3 regions of the Catenulispora sp. EB89 genome follow, and region 1 is predicted to be linked to each of the others. Evidence: riboswitches for the same ligand, from Rfam matches in the RefSeq annotation. Region 1 holds a riboswitch; each other region holds the start of a gene.

Evidence for each region. Region 1 has a riboswitch for cobalamin ahead of ABH920_RS00795 (ABC transporter substrate-binding protein). Riboswitches for the same ligand answer to the same signal wherever they lie in the genome.
Region 2: linked by a shared signal. The riboswitch ahead of ABH920_RS37545 (ribonucleoside-diphosphate reductase subunit alpha) and the one ahead of ABH920_RS00795 (ABC transporter substrate-binding protein) in region 1 are both predicted to bind cobalamin.
Region 3: linked by a shared signal. The riboswitch ahead of metE (5-methyltetrahydropteroyltriglutamate--homocysteine S-methyltransferase) and the one ahead of ABH920_RS00795 (ABC transporter substrate-binding protein) in region 1 are both predicted to bind cobalamin.

What each region holds. Positions count from the first base shown of each region.
Region 1 covers NZ_JBGCCU010000001.1:176,350-181,037, forward strand. The annotation lists gene ABH920_RS00785 (ABC transporter ATP-binding protein) at 1-624, opposite strand, end outside; gene ABH920_RS00790 (FecCD family ABC transporter permease) at 621-1,658, opposite strand; gene ABH920_RS00795 (ABC transporter substrate-binding protein) at 1,934-2,920, opposite strand; cobalamin riboswitch at 3,025-3,153, opposite strand; gene ABH920_RS00800 (enoyl-CoA hydratase/isomerase family protein) at 3,315-4,145, opposite strand; gene ABH920_RS00805 (GNAT family N-acetyltransferase) at 4,170-4,688, opposite strand, start outside.
Region 2 covers NZ_JBGCCU010000024.1:36,057-40,744, reverse strand. The annotation lists gene ABH920_RS37550 (ribonucleotide-diphosphate reductase subunit beta) at 1-211, opposite strand, end outside; gene ABH920_RS37545 (ribonucleoside-diphosphate reductase subunit alpha) at 226-2,517, opposite strand; cobalamin riboswitch at 2,770-3,017, opposite strand; gene ABH920_RS37540 (PPOX class F420-dependent oxidoreductase) at 3,067-3,456, opposite strand; gene ABH920_RS37535 (ScbR family autoregulator-binding transcription factor) at 3,515-4,210, opposite strand; gene ABH920_RS37530 (zinc-binding alcohol dehydrogenase family protein) at 4,215-4,688, opposite strand, start outside.
Region 3 covers NZ_JBGCCU010000005.1:93,202-97,889, forward strand. The annotation lists gene metE (5-methyltetrahydropteroyltriglutamate--homocysteine S-methyltransferase) at 1-2,211, opposite strand, end outside; cobalamin riboswitch at 2,366-2,587, opposite strand; gene ABH920_RS12700 (GntP family permease) at 2,652-4,091, opposite strand; gene ABH920_RS12705 (IclR family transcriptional regulator) at 4,310-4,688, shown strand, end outside.

The DNA.
Region 1 (4,688 bases):
CTCGTCGGCGTACTGCGCGGCGAGGCTGAGGTCGTGCAGGGTGCTGATGACGGTCAGGCCCTCGGTCGCGCGCAGCTCGTCAACCAGGTCCAGGACCTGCTGCTGGTGGCCGAGGTCCAGGGCGGTGGTCGGCTCGTCGAGCAGCAGGACGCCGGCCTGCTGGGCCAGCGCGCGGGCCAGGACGACGCGCTGGCGTTCGCCGCCGGACATCGCGCCGAGCCGCCGGCCGGAGAATCCGGCCAGGTCCAGGCGCTCCAGCGCGCTCTCGGCGACCGCGCGATCGGTCCGGGACTCAACACCGAGGTAGCCCAGGTGCGGCGTGCGGCCGAGCAGGACGTACTCGGAGACGGTCATGTCGCCGGGAAGCTGCGGCTGCTGCGGGACGTAGGCGATGAGGCGGGCCCGGTGTTTGGCGGAGAGCTTCGCGACGGCCTCGCCGCCGACGCTGATGTCGCCCTCGTACGGCAGGATGCCGACGATCGCCTTGAGCAGCGTGGACTTGCCCGCGCCGTTCGGTCCGAGCACGGCGTGCCAGGCCCCGGCGGCCACGTCGAGGTCGACGCCGTGCAGGATCGGCTTGCGGTCCAGCCGCACCCGCACCCCGGCGGCCTTGACCGCGCTCACCGGTCACGCTCCCGCGTGGCCCGCAGGATGACCAGGAAGAACGGCGCCCCGACGAACGAGGTGACGACCCCGATCGGCAGCTCGGCCGGCGCCAGCACGGTCCGCGCCAGCAGATCGGCCAACACCAGGAACGCCCCACCGACCAGCAGGCTCATCGGCAGCAGCAGCCGATGCCCGGGCCCGGCGACACGCCGCACGACATGCGGCACCACCAGCCCGACGAAGCCGATGATGCCGCTGACCGCCACCGCCGTCGCGGTCGCCAGCGACGCGGCGGCCAGCACGATCACGCGCGTGCGCACCGGATGCAGGCCGAGCGTGGCGGCCTCGTCGTCGCCGAGCGCGAGGACGTCGAGATGCCGGGCGTGCACAGTGACGATCAGGACACTGATGACGGCATAGGGCAGCGCCAACCGCACCAACGACCAGTCGGCGGCAGCGAAACTCCCGAACAGCCACGAGTACACCTGCCGCACGTCCGCGGTGCTCCGCTGCATGACGAATGCCTGCACCGCCCCGACGAACGAACTGACGGCGACCCCGGCGAGGATGAGCGAAGCGGTGCCCCCGCGACCCACGAACGTGCCGAGCACATAACTGGCGAGCACCCCGCCGAGCGCCCCGACGAACGCCGCGAGCGGCACAGCGCCGATCCCGGCCACGGTGTGCTCAGGCCCGCCGCCGTAGACGATGACGAGCGTCGCGGCCATCCCGGCACCGGCCGAAGCCCCGATGGTCCCGGAATCGGACAACGGATTCCGGAAGACACCCTGATACGCGGCACCGGCCTGCGCGAGCAGCGCCCCGACGAGCGTCGCGAGCACGACGCGCGGCAGCCGAATCTGGTCGAGCACACTCAGCTGCACCGGCCCGAGCCCCGTGCGGAGGTCGACGAAGGGGAGCTTGTCGAGGAGGGCCTTGGCGGTGCCGGCGACCGGGAGGCCCGCCGCGCCGCCGAGGCTGGAGACGAGGACGGCGAGGAGGAGGACGAGGAGGCCGGTGAGGAGGGCGATGGTGGGGCGGGTTGGGTGGATTCGGCGGGTTCGGCGGCGGGCGCTGCTTTCCGCCGCAAGGCTGATGCCCGCAAGCTCCGGTGCGCCAGCCGCAGCTTCCTTCGCCGCACCGCTGGTGCCCGCAAGCTCGGGTACGCCGACCGCAGCTTTCTTCGCCGCACCGCCGCCACTCTCTGCCTGCCCCGCCGCCGCAGCACCGTGCTCGGCGTGCGTGTGCGCGTGCGCGGAGTCGCCGCCGCCCAGGCTGCTCACGTCGGCCGGCACCGGATCCGTCCCTCGCCCCATCTCCTCCCCGCTCAGCCCTGGGCCTGGTTCACGGCCTTCGCGATCTGCTGCACCAGCTGCACCAGGCGCGGGCCCCAGCGCGAGGCGATGTCGTCGTCGAGGCCGACGACGGTGCCCTTCGCGGCGTTCTTCACCGCGGGGATCGCCGACCAGCCGGGGCGGGCGGCGACGGTGGCGGCGGTCTGCTGGCAGCACTTGGTGTCGGCCAGGAAGATCAGGTCGGGCGCCGAGGTGACCAGGTACTCGTCGGACAGCTGGGGGTAGCCGCCGCCGGTCTTGTCCGCCGGATCGGCGATGTTGGTGAGGCCGAACTGCGCGAAGATCGAGCCGATGAAGGTCTTCGAGGTCGCGCTGTAGTTCCCCGGCGTGCCGACCTCGTAGTAGTACTTCAGGGGACTGGTCGGCTTCTTCGTGGCCGCGATGGCTGCGGTGATCTGCTGCTTCATACCCGCGACCGTGGTGGCGGCCGGCCCGGCGTGACCGGTGGCGGCGCCGAGTTCGGTGATCTGGCTGTAGGCGTCGTCCAGCGTGTTCGGGGCGTCGAACCACAGCACCGGCACGTTCAGCTTCCCGAGCTGCTCCACGATCTGCGAGCTGTCGTCGGCGACGACCACCAGGTCCGGGTTGTACTTCGCGATCGCCTCGGCGTTCGGCTTGTAGCCGGACAACGTCGTCTTCGGCGCCGTGGCAGGGAAGTTCGACTGGTCGTCGACCGCGACGACCTGCGAGCCCGCACCGATCTGGAACAGATCCTCGGTGGCCGACGGTGACAGCGACACGATCTTCTTGGGTTCGGCGGCCAGCTTCACCGCACCGTTCTTCGCGGTGATGGTCGCCGGGAACGCGGCCGTGCTGGAAGCGGCGGTCGTCGCGGTGGTCGACGCCCCTGAGCCAGCCGACGCCGACTTCGACGACGAACACCCGGCGGCCAGCAGCGCCGAGGCCGCGACGACGCCGACGGCCACCCGCCGCGTCAGAATGTGCAGACGAGAATGCACGAAGTCAGCTCCTCCGGCTGATCCGCGGTCCGCACAGCACGCACCGACCCAGATGAGGCGTGAAGCGCACAGCCGGACCGCCCCGAACCGCGAGGGCCGAACGTTGGCACACCGCGTGAGGCGACCTGGCTCACTCCGAAGGGCGGAGCTCACAGTTGCGGGACAGCGCCGGACTCCCACCGGCTTCGCTGCACACGTTGTGGACGGCGCACACCGCCGTCGCCCCTGACGCTAGCAAGCGCCAGGGCGCGCGCCTAACGCCGAACGGGGCGACGGCTGGTGATCTGCACTACTCCGAGCGGGTGCTTTCCGGCCCGGTGTCCTTCCGCCGGCGGTTGACCGGGCCGGATACTGGACGCAGGGTGGTGTGATCCCCCGGGAATATAGCGCCGAATCACGGCCAAACCGGCGCCCGCTTCTCCACAAACGCCCGCACACCCTCGGCCCGGTCCGCCGAGAAAGCCGTCGCCCGCCAAGCCCCGTCCTCCACATCCAGCCCCGCGGCCAGCGGCAGGTCGGCGCCGACCTTCAGCGCGTGCTTCGCGTTGCGGACCCCGATCGGCGAGTTCTTCGCGATCTGCTGCGCCAGCTCCAGTGCCGCGTCGCGCGCTGTCGAGGCTCCTGTGATCCGGCGGTCCACCATGCCGAAGCGGTCGGCTTCGTCGGCGTCGATGCGGCGGGCCGTGAAGATCAGGTCGGCGGCGCGGTTCGTGCCGATGCGGCGTACCAGGGTCTGCGTGCCGCCGCCGCCGGGGATGACGCCGACTGAGACCTCCGGCAGGCCGAAGACCGCGCCGTCGTCGGCCACGATCAGGTCGCAGGCCAGGGCCAGTTCGCAGCCGCCGCCGAGGGCGTAGCCGGAGACCGCGGCGATGACCGGCATCGGCAGGGAGCCGAACGCGCCCCAGGTCCGGCGGAAGGCCGGGCGGGTGGCGACCAGTTCCGCGTCGCTCATCTGGTTGCGTTCCTTGAGGTCCACGCCGACGCAGAACGCGTGGTTCTTGCCCTCGGCCTCCGGCGGTGCCGACGACACCACCACCGCGCGTACCGCCGGGTCCTCGGCCAGCTCCGGCGCGACGTCGCGGATCGCCGCGGCCATCGCCGTCGAGATGGCGTTCATCGCCGACGCGCGGTTCAGCACGATCTCCGCGACCACGCCGTTGCCCGACGCGGGGTGCCGCTTCAGGAGTACGCCGTTGTAGTCCTTCACCTGTACCTCAGTCATGCCGCCCACAGTATGAGATCGCGATTAGAAGCCGAAGGGCAGCCACGGCGCGACGTCGCTCACAAACGCCCGCGACGCCGCCGCCAGCGTCCCGGCCCGCAGCTCCTCGACCCGTCCGGCGCGGGCGAGGGCGCTCAGCGACAGGCCGCCTAGGTAGGCGCTGCCGAGTTCGCGCACGCCGAGCACCAGGTCGGCCGGGTCCGTCGTGCGCTCGCAGACCGCGCCGTCGGCGTCGCCGCGGAGCCGCCAGCGGCCGGCGTTCCAGGGGCAGAACGAGTCGGCGACGTCGAACACCACGTCCACCGGCCCCGCGTAGCGGCGCGCCGTGAGCGCCCGGTCCACGTCCACGAGCCGCAGGTACATGTCGTCCTGCAGCCGGGGCAGCGAGCGCCGGGTGTCGGCCAGCAGGTGCATCAGCGGGTCGTCGACCGGCACCTGGGCATGGACCTCGCTGGTCAGGTCCAGGTCGAGCAGGAAGCGCCACATCGCGGCGTAGGAGGCGAGGTCGCGGCCGTAGACCTCCTGCACCCGCACCTTGCAGTC
Region 2 (4,688 bases), on a different contig from region 1:
CGACGATCGTGTCGCCGGTGGCGAAGAACGCGACCAGGCGGGAGACCAGGTGGCGCTCGGCCGCCGAGAGCTTGTCCAGGTCGGTCAGATCGCTGTGCAGGTCCACCTCCTCCACGGTCCAGGTGTTCTTGATCGCGTCGCGGTAGCGGTCGAAGAAGTGCGGGTAGCGCATCGGGCGCAGGGTCAGGTCCAGACCCGGGTCGAGCAGCATGAGACGGATTTCCTTTACTGGCAGGCTTCGCAGGCTTCGGGGTTCTCCAGCGAGCAGGCGATCGCGTCGTCGTCGGCGATCACCGGCAGGTCGGCGGGGGTGGCCGTGGCGGCGGTGGCGGCGACCGTCGCCTGCTGGATCCGCGTCGCGGGCCGCGAGCGCAGGTAGTATGTGGACTTCAGCCCGGCCTTCCAGGCGTACATGTACATCGACGACAGCTTCCCGATCGTCGGCGCGGCCAGGAAGAGGTTCAGCGACTGCGACTGGTCGACGAACGGCCCGCGGGCCGCGGCCAGCTCGATCAGCGCCTTCTGCGGCAGCTCCCACGCCGTCCGGTACAGGGCCCTGATCTCCGCCGGCAGCGCCTCGACGCCCTGCACCGAGCCCTCGGCCCGCTTGATCGCCTCGCGCACCGCCGGGGTCCACAGCCCCAGCGCCTTCAGCTCGCCGACCAGCGCCGAGTTGATCTGCAGGAACTCCCCGGACAGCGTCTCGCGCTTGAACAGGTTCGACACCTGCGGCTCGATGCACTCGTAGCAGCCGGCGATGGAGGCGATGGTCGCGGTCGGGGCGATCGCCACCAGCAGCGAGTTGCGCAGGCCGGTGGCCGCGATCCGGCCGCGGACCCTGCTCCAGCGCGCGGCCAGCTCCGGCGAGGTGGCGACGTTCCACAGGTCCGGCTGCAGGTCGCCCTTCGCGGCGCGGGTGTCCGCGAACGCCGGGTGCGCGCCGAACTCCTCCGCCAGCCCGGCCGAGGTCTCCAGCGCGGTCAGGTAGATCTCCTCGGAGATCCGCGTCGACAGCTCCTGCGCCCGCGCGTCGTCGAAGGGCAGCCGCAGCGCGAAGAACACGTCCTGCAGCCCCATCAGGCCCAGCCCGACCGGACGCCAGCGCGGGTTCGACGCCGCGGTCTGCTCGCTCGGGTAGTAGTTGATGTCGATGACCCGGTCCAGGAAGACCACGGCGGTGCGGACCGTGGCGCGCAGCCGGTCCCAGTCGATCGCGTCGCGGGACGCGGTCAGGTGCGCGCCGAGGTTGATCGAGCCCAGGTTGCAGACGGCGGTCTCGGCGTCGGAGGAGACCTCGATGATTTCAGTGCACAGATTCGACAGGTGCACGGTGTTGCCGGGGACGCCGGTCTGGTTGCAGAGCTTGTTCGATGCGTCCTTGAACGTCATCCAGCCGTTGCCGGTCTGCGCCAGTGTGCGCATCATCTTGCCGTAGAGCTCACGCGCCGAGACCTGCCGGACGTAGCGGCCCTCGGCCTCGGCCGCGCGGTACGCCGCGTCGAACTCCGCGCCCCACAGGTCCGGCAGCTCCGGAACCTGGTCGGGGTCCATCAGGGACCAGAGGCCGTCGGCCTCGACGCGGCGCATGAACTCGTCCGGGATCCAGTTGGCCAGGTTCAGGTTGTGCGTGCGGCGCGCGTCCTCGCCGGTGTTGTCCCGCAGCTGGAGGAACTCCTCGACGTCCGGGTGCCACGGCTCCAGGTACACGCACGCCGCGCCCTTGCGCCGGCCGCCCTGGTTGACCGCGGCGACCGAGGAGTCCAGCGTGCGCAGGAACGGGACGATGCCGTTGGAGCGGCCGTTGGTGCTGCGGATCAGGGCGCCGCGCCCGCGGACCCGGGAGAAGCCGATGCCGATGCCGCCGGCGAACTTCGACAGGCGCGCGACCTGTTGGTAGCGGTCGTAGATGGAGTCCAGCTCGTCGCGCGGGGAGTCCACCAGGTAGCAGGACGACATCTGGGTGTGCCGGGTGCCGGAGTTGAACAGCGTCGGCGAGCTCGGCAGGTAGGCCAGCGAGGACATCAGGCGGTAGAAGCCGACGGCCTCCTGCGGGTCCTGCGACAGCCCGACGGCGACGCGCAGCAGGAAGTGCTGCGGGGTCTCGATCACGCGGCGGGTCACCGGGTGCCGCAGCAGGTAGCGGTCGTAGACGGTGCGCAGGCCGAAGTACTCGAAGCGGAGGTCGCCCTCGGGGTCGATCGCGGCGTCGAACCGCTCGGCCGCCGAGCTCACCAGAGCCTCCGTCACATCGCCGATCAGGCCCTCCCGATGCCCGACGGCGATGGACGCGCTGAAGCCGGTCGCGCCCTGGCCGGCGGCTTCGCGGGCGATGACCCCGGACAGCAGGCGGGCGGCGAGCTTCGAGTACTGCGGCTCCTCGCCGATGAGCTCGGCCGCGCTCTGGACGGCGAGGTCGGCGATCTGGTCGGCGGTGGCGTTCGGCGGCAGGCCGGCGAAGGTCTTGCGGGCCACGCGCGCCGCGTCGACGTCGGGCAGGTCCGCGGACTTGTCCGCGATCTCCGCTTCGAGCTGAGCCGCTGTCGTCGCTGTCGTCGCTGTCGTGGTCACCGGCGGCAGCGCCTGCGCCCCCGCGCGCCTCGCTGCGTCCGTGGTCTCGACATGTGTGAGCGTGACCGTCACAACCTTCTCCTCGCCAGTCGTAGGTCCGAGGTCCGAACCGTTGGCGAGCAGACACCGGAGGCACGCGAAAGCCGCGACGCGCTCCGCCGTCAGCCGTCCCACGCGGCCTCGGACCAGCCGTACCCCACGTCCGGGCACGGCACGGCTGGCAGGTCTTCGGACTCGCGGGCGCTCGCGGGCCCGGGGAGGACCGCGCGAACCTACTGGCCGTCACTTCCCAGGCCGGCGCCTTCCGGCGCCACTCGGCCCAGTGTGTACGACGGCTGTCGTTCCCACTCACCGCTGCGGGGCAGTCCCGGTCTCGCACCGGGTTCCCTCTTGCCTCGACCGCCGCCCTTGTGCGGGGCGGTGGTCGAACCAGCTGCATCGGACACCATATCTTGTGGCGGCGCTCAAATTCCAATCAACATGCTGTATGTCAGGGGACTACTGGAAGGTGGCGTGCGTCGGCCGCAGGTAGATCCGCACGCGGGTCGGCGCGTCGCCCACGGGACCGTCCATCGGCAGCGCGTAGCGGTCGGCCAGGACGGCGAAGAAGTCACCCTCCGGGTCCGGCTCGATGCGGTCCACGGTCCCGCGCAGCTCCAGGTAGCGGTACGGGGCCTCGGGGTCGTTGATGGAGACCGCGGCGTGCGGGCGGTCGTTGAGTTCCTTGTACTTCGCGCGCTTGGTCGAGGTGGTGAAGGACAGGAATTGGCCGTCCCACAGGAACCACATCGGGTTCACGTGCGGGGTGCCGTCGGCGCGGATCGTCGCCAGGTGGCAGAAGACGGGGCGCTCGAGCAGGTCGGTGTGGGATGCGGGGATGACGGACATGGGTCTACTCCAGTCGGGGACGGGGTTTCGGACAAGGGGAGATGTCGACTGGCAGCGATCAGGAAACGTGATCGTCGGTAGTGGCGGCGACGCCGGCCCGCATGACCGACCACCACTCGGCGACTCGCTCGGCGACGTCGGCGTGGCCGGACAGGATGCCCGAGACGTGCTGGACGCCCTGGAAGCCGGCGACCGAGGCCCGGGCCAGTGCGCCGGGATCGGCTCCGGGCCGGAGCTCGCCGCGGTCGGCGGCGGTGCGGAACAGGTCGGTCGAGGTGGCGATCCAGTCCACGAACGGCATGTGGACCGGCTCGGAGATCAGCGCGCGCTCGGCTTGCAGGCGGACCGTCGCGCGGACGATCGGGTCCTCGCGGATCTGCGCCGCGATGCGGGCGAAGACCTCGCCGAGGAGGTCGAGGACCCGATTGTGCGCCGGCGTCACCTCGGTGACCACCGAGGGCCACTGCTCGTAGCACTCCTCGACGATGGCCGCCGCGATGGCGGCCTTCGCCGGGAAGTGGAAGGCGAGGGCGCCCTTGGTGACGCCGGCGCGGGCCGCGATCTCGCTGGTGGTGGCCGTCGCGTAGCCGAGCTCTGCGAAGCACTCGGACGCGGCCAGCAGGATCGCGCGGCGGGTGCGGCGGGCGCGCTCCTGCGTGGGCTCGCTCGGGGTCCGGGGCTCGGCCGAGGCTCGGGAGCTGGCCGAGCCCCGGGAGCCGGCCGAGCCTCGCGAGTCGGCCGGCGGCGGCGTCACGTGCTCAGCTCCGGACCGCGACGACGGTCTTGCCGGGGCTGCGGTTCTCGGCCTGCGCGATGTGCGCCTCGGCGGCCTCGCTCCAGCCGATGACGCGCGGCGCCGGGATCGCCAGCCCCTCGGCGGTGAGCGCGAAGACCCCGGCGATGAGGTCGCCGACCGCGCCGGCGTCGCCCCGGGCCCGGTTGATGATGCTGAAGCCGGCCGTGGTCCAGTTGTTGCGGCGCAGGTCCGCCAGGCTCGGGGCGGCGGGGTCCGGCTGGCCGGCGGCGGCGCCGTAGCTGACCAGGCGGCCGCCGGGGGCGAGCAGCGCGGGCATCGCGGCCGACACGTCGCCGCCGATGGACTCCAGGACCACGTCGAACAGCGCGCCGTCGGCGGCCTCGCGGGCGTTGGCGGCGAACTCGGCGTCGCGGATCGCGGGGCGGTAGGCGGCGGCGAGGGTGGCGGCGGAGCGCGCGCTGGTGCCGCCGACCAG
Region 3 (4,688 bases), on a different contig from region 1:
CAACCGGTCGGCCGGAACGGCTCGGAGCCCGGTCCGCAGCAGCTCGGCCACCTCCGAAGCGCTCGGGATGCGCGGCGAGTGGATGTCGTAGACGCCGGGCCCGACCTCGCGCGGGTACTCGGCGGCGGCCAGCTCGCCGGCCACCCGCAGGTGCGAGCGCGCCGCCTCCAGGCTGATGACGTCGGCGTCGAGGTCGTCGATGGCGGCCAGGATGTCGCCGAACTCGGCGTAGCACATGTGCGTGTGGATCTGCGTCTCCGGCCGGACGCCGGCGGTGGCCAGCCGGAACGCCTCGGTCGCCCACGCCAGGTACGCCGGACGGTCGGCGGCGCGCAGCGGCAGCGTCTCGCGCAGCGCCGGCTCGTCGACCTGGATCACCGCGGTCCCGGCCGCCTCCAGGTCGGCCACCTCGTCGCGCAGCGCGAGGGCCACCTGCCGGGCGGTGTCGGCGAGCGGCTGGTCGTCGCGGACGAAGGACCAGGCGAGCATCGTCACCGGGCCGGTGAGCATGCCCTTGACCGGCTTGGCCGTCAGCGACTGCGCGTAGCTCGTCCAGCGGACGGTCATCGGGGCCGGGCGCGAGATGTCGCCGGCCAGGATCGGTGGCCGGACGTAGCGGGTGCCGTAGGACTGGACCCAGCCGTGCCGCGTGGCCAGATAGCCGACCAGCTGCTCGGCGAAGTACTGGACCATGTCGTTGCGTTCGGCCTCGCCGTGCACCAGGACGTCGAGCCCGACCCGTTCCTGGAAGCCCACGACCTCGCGGATCTCGGCCTCGATCCGCTCCCGGTAGGCGGCGTCGTCGATGCGGCCGGCGCGCAGGCCGGCCCGGGCCGCGCGCAGCTCGTCGGTCTGCGGGAACGAGCCGATCGTGGTCGTCGGCAGCGGTGGCAGCGCCAGCCGGGCCCGCTGGGCGGCGGTGCGTTCGGCGTACGGCTGGGAACGGTGGATGTGAGCGTCCGTAACGGATGCAGCGCGTGTCCGTACCTCCGGGTCACCGGTCACCGCCGATCCGGCCCGGGAGGCCAGGTCGGCCCGGTTGGCCGCGAGCTCGGCGGCGATCGTGTCCGTGCCCTGCGACAGGCCTCGGGCCAGCACGGCGAGCTCGGCGGTCTTCTGCCGGGCGAAGGCGAGCCAGCGGGCGATCTGCGGGTCCAGGCCGCGTTCGGCCTCGGCGTCCAGCGGCACGTGCAGGAGCGAGCAGGAGGCCGCGACGTCCACACGGTCGGCCAGACCGAGCAGCGTGCCCAGCGTCGACAGCGAGGCGGCGAGGTCGTTGATCCACACGTTGCGGCCGTTCACGACCCCGGCCACCAGCCGCTTGCCCGGCAGGCCGCCGATCGCCGCCAGGGCGTCCAGGTTCGCGGCGGCCGGACCGGTGAAGTCCAGCGCCAGGCCCTCGATCGGGGCCTGCGCGAGCACCGGCAACGCCGCGCCGAGCCGGTCGAAGTAGGAGGCGGCGAGGATCTTCGGCCGGTCGGTGAGGCGGCCGAGGTCGAGGTAGGCGCGCGCGGCGGTGCGCAGGATCTCCTCGGGCTGGTCCTGGACCAGGGCGGGCTCGTCGAGCTGGACCCACTGGGCCCCGGCGGCGCGCAGGTCGGCGAGGATCTCGGCGTAGACCGGCAGCAGGCGGTTGATCAGGTTGACCGGCTCGAACAGCGGCGAGGCGCCGAGCACCGGCTTGGCCAGCAGCAGGTAGCTGACCGGGCCGAGGAGCACCGGCCGCGCGGTGTGGCCGAGCGCCGTCGCCTCCTTGAACTCGGCGACCTGCTTGCCGGCATCAGCGGTGAAGACGGTGTCGGGCCCGAGCTCGGGGACCAGGTAGTGGTAGTTGGTGTCGAACCACTTGGTCATCTCCAGGGGCGCGGTGTCCTGCGTCCCACGGGCCATCGCGAAGTAGCCGTCGAGCGGATTCGCGGCCACGGCGGCCCGGTGCCGCGGCGGGATCGCGCCGACCATGACGCTGGTGTCCAGGACGTGGTCGTAGAGCGAGAAGTCGCCGCTGGGCACCTCGTCGATGCCGGCCTCGGCGAGCTGGCGCCAGTTCTCCCGTCGCAGGTCGGATGCGGTCTGGTGCAGCGCTTCCGCGCTGACGCGGCCGTGCCAGTACCCTTCGACGGCCTTCTTCAGCTCCCGGTTGCAGCCCTGGCGCGGGTAGCCGTACACGGTGGCGCGTGCGGCTGTCGTCCTGGTGGTGGTCTTGCGGGTCAAGACGCTCTCCTTCGCGAGCAGTTCTCCTGCGATCCCGGAAGGGGACGAAGGCGCGAAGGGGTGGCGTCGCAGACCGGGCCCGGGCGCTGTCGCGGCCCGGCTCGTCCGCTGCTGTCCGTCGACCCGCCCTCGAGGTCACCGAGATCTCCGCGCACGGTCGCGCGCGGGCAGTGGCAGGTCTTCGGACTCGCGGGCACGCCGGCCGGGAAAGGCCGACTCCTACTGGCCGTCGCTTCCCAGGCCCTCGCGGGCCCAGTGCTGATGACGGCGGTCGTTCCCACTCACCGCTGCGGGGCAGTCCCGGAATTCCACCGGGTTCCCTCTTACGCCGCCGATGTCTGGATGACATCGGCGAACCGACTGCTCTTTCACTGTAGGGCGGTTCCAGGGGACGGACCAGGCTGCCCGCATGTCGGACGGCGTGGCGTGGCGTGGCGATATCAGATCGCCAGGCTGAGCAGCCCTGCTGCGGTGAATCCGACCACTGACAGGATCGTCTCCAGCACGGTCCACGTCCGCAGCGTGTCCTTGACGGTCATGTTGAAGTACCGCGAGACGATCCAGAACCCGCCGTCGTTCACATGCGAGGCGATGATCGATCCGGCCGAGATGGCCACCGCGATCAGCGCGATGTGCGGCTGTGCGAAATGGCCCTTCTCCACCAGCGGCGCGACGATGCCGCCGGTCGTGACGATCGCGACCGTGGCGGACCCCTGCGCCAGGCGCATGCCGCAGCTGATGACGTAGGCCAGGAGGATCAGCGGGAGGCCGGCCGTGGTCAGCGACTGGGACAGGGCCTTGCCGACGCCGGTCGCGGTGATCACGGCGCCGAAGAAGCTGCCCGCCCCGATCACGAGCAGGATCATCGCCACCGGACGCAGCGAGTTCGAGCTGAGCTCGGCCAGCTCCGCGCGGCTGAATCCGCGCCGCGTCCCGAGCAGCCAGAAGGCCAGCAGGACGGCGATGGTCAGCGCCACCGAGGGGGTGCCGAGGAACGTGAGCACCGGCAGCGCCGAGCTCTTCTTCAGATAGACGGTCCCGAACGTCGCACCGAGGATCAGCACCAACGGCACCGCGATGAGACCGATGATCATCGACAACCGCGGAGCCTTGCGCCCCACTGCTGCGTCTGTCTCCACGGCGGCCTCTTCCGACAGCGCGGCCACCTGATCGCCATCGCCACTCCGGCCGTCCATCTCGGGCACGGCGATGATCACCCGCTTGCCGATCCAGCTGCCCCACGCCACCCCGGCCACCAGAAACGCCGGCAGGCCGCAGATCAGCCCCATGATGAGCATCCACCCGAGGCTGACGCCGAGCAGCCCGGTGACGGCGACCGGGCCGGGGTGCGGCGGCAGGAACGCGTGCGTCATCGACAGGCCGGCGAGCATCGGGAGCGCGTAGACCACCAGCGAGTGGCCGCCGCGCCGGGCCGCGACGTAGACCAGCGGCGCCAGCACGAAGATGCCGACGTCGAAGAACACCGGGATGCCGAAGATGAGGCCGGTCAGCCCCATCGCCAGCGGCGCGCCCCGCTCCCCGAAGGCCGCCTGCAGCCGCGCGGCCAGCACGTCGGCCCCGCCGGAGCGCTCGAGCAGCGCGCCGAAGATCGTGCCGAGCCCGATGATCGCCGCGCTGTGGCCGAGGATCGAGCCGAATCCGGTCTCCAGCAACGACTTGTTGCTGACCAGCGCGGTCCCGACGATCGTCGAGACCGGGAGCCCGGCCGCCAGCGCGAGCACCAGGCTGGCGGCGATCAGGGCGATGAAGGGTTCGAGCTTGATCTTGATGATGAGGAACAGCAGCAGGGCTATGGAGCATCCGCAGAGCGTGAGCAGGCCGCCGGTGTCGTGCTGCAGCCAATGGACGAAGCCGTGCACAGTGAACCTCCGCGCTGATCGGGGCCGAGGCAGGCCTTGACAGGTGCCGGGGATGATCAGCCCAGTTCAGCGGTGCGGCGCAGCGCCGAAGGGCTCGATGCCGGCTGACGTTAGGCGGGCCGGCGGCGGCCGGACAAGGGCTTGCTTCAAGTCTTTTGCATAGCAAAATGGCGTGTCGAAGACCGCGCCGAACACAGCAACCGAGAGGACATGACGCGATGGCGGAACAAGACGGCCAAGCCCCGCCGGCTCCAGGAGACCGCAACCAGTCGTCGTCGCTGCGGCGCGCGCTGGCGGTCCTCGGATACGTCCGCGAACACGCCGGCAGCGGCCGCGGCGTCCCCCTCGGCAAGCTGGCCGAAGACCTCGGACTGAACAAGAGCACCGTGCTGCGCCTGACCGGCCCCCTGCTCGAAGAACACCTGCTGGACCGCGACCGCGAGACCGGCTGGTTCCGCCTCGGCCACGGCGCCCTCCGCCTCGGCCAGGCCTACCTGTCCACGCTGGACCTGCGCGGCATCGCCGTGGACCACCTCCGCAAGCTCCAGCGCGAGGTGGGGGAGACCGTGCACCTGACGGTCTGGGAGTGCCCTGACA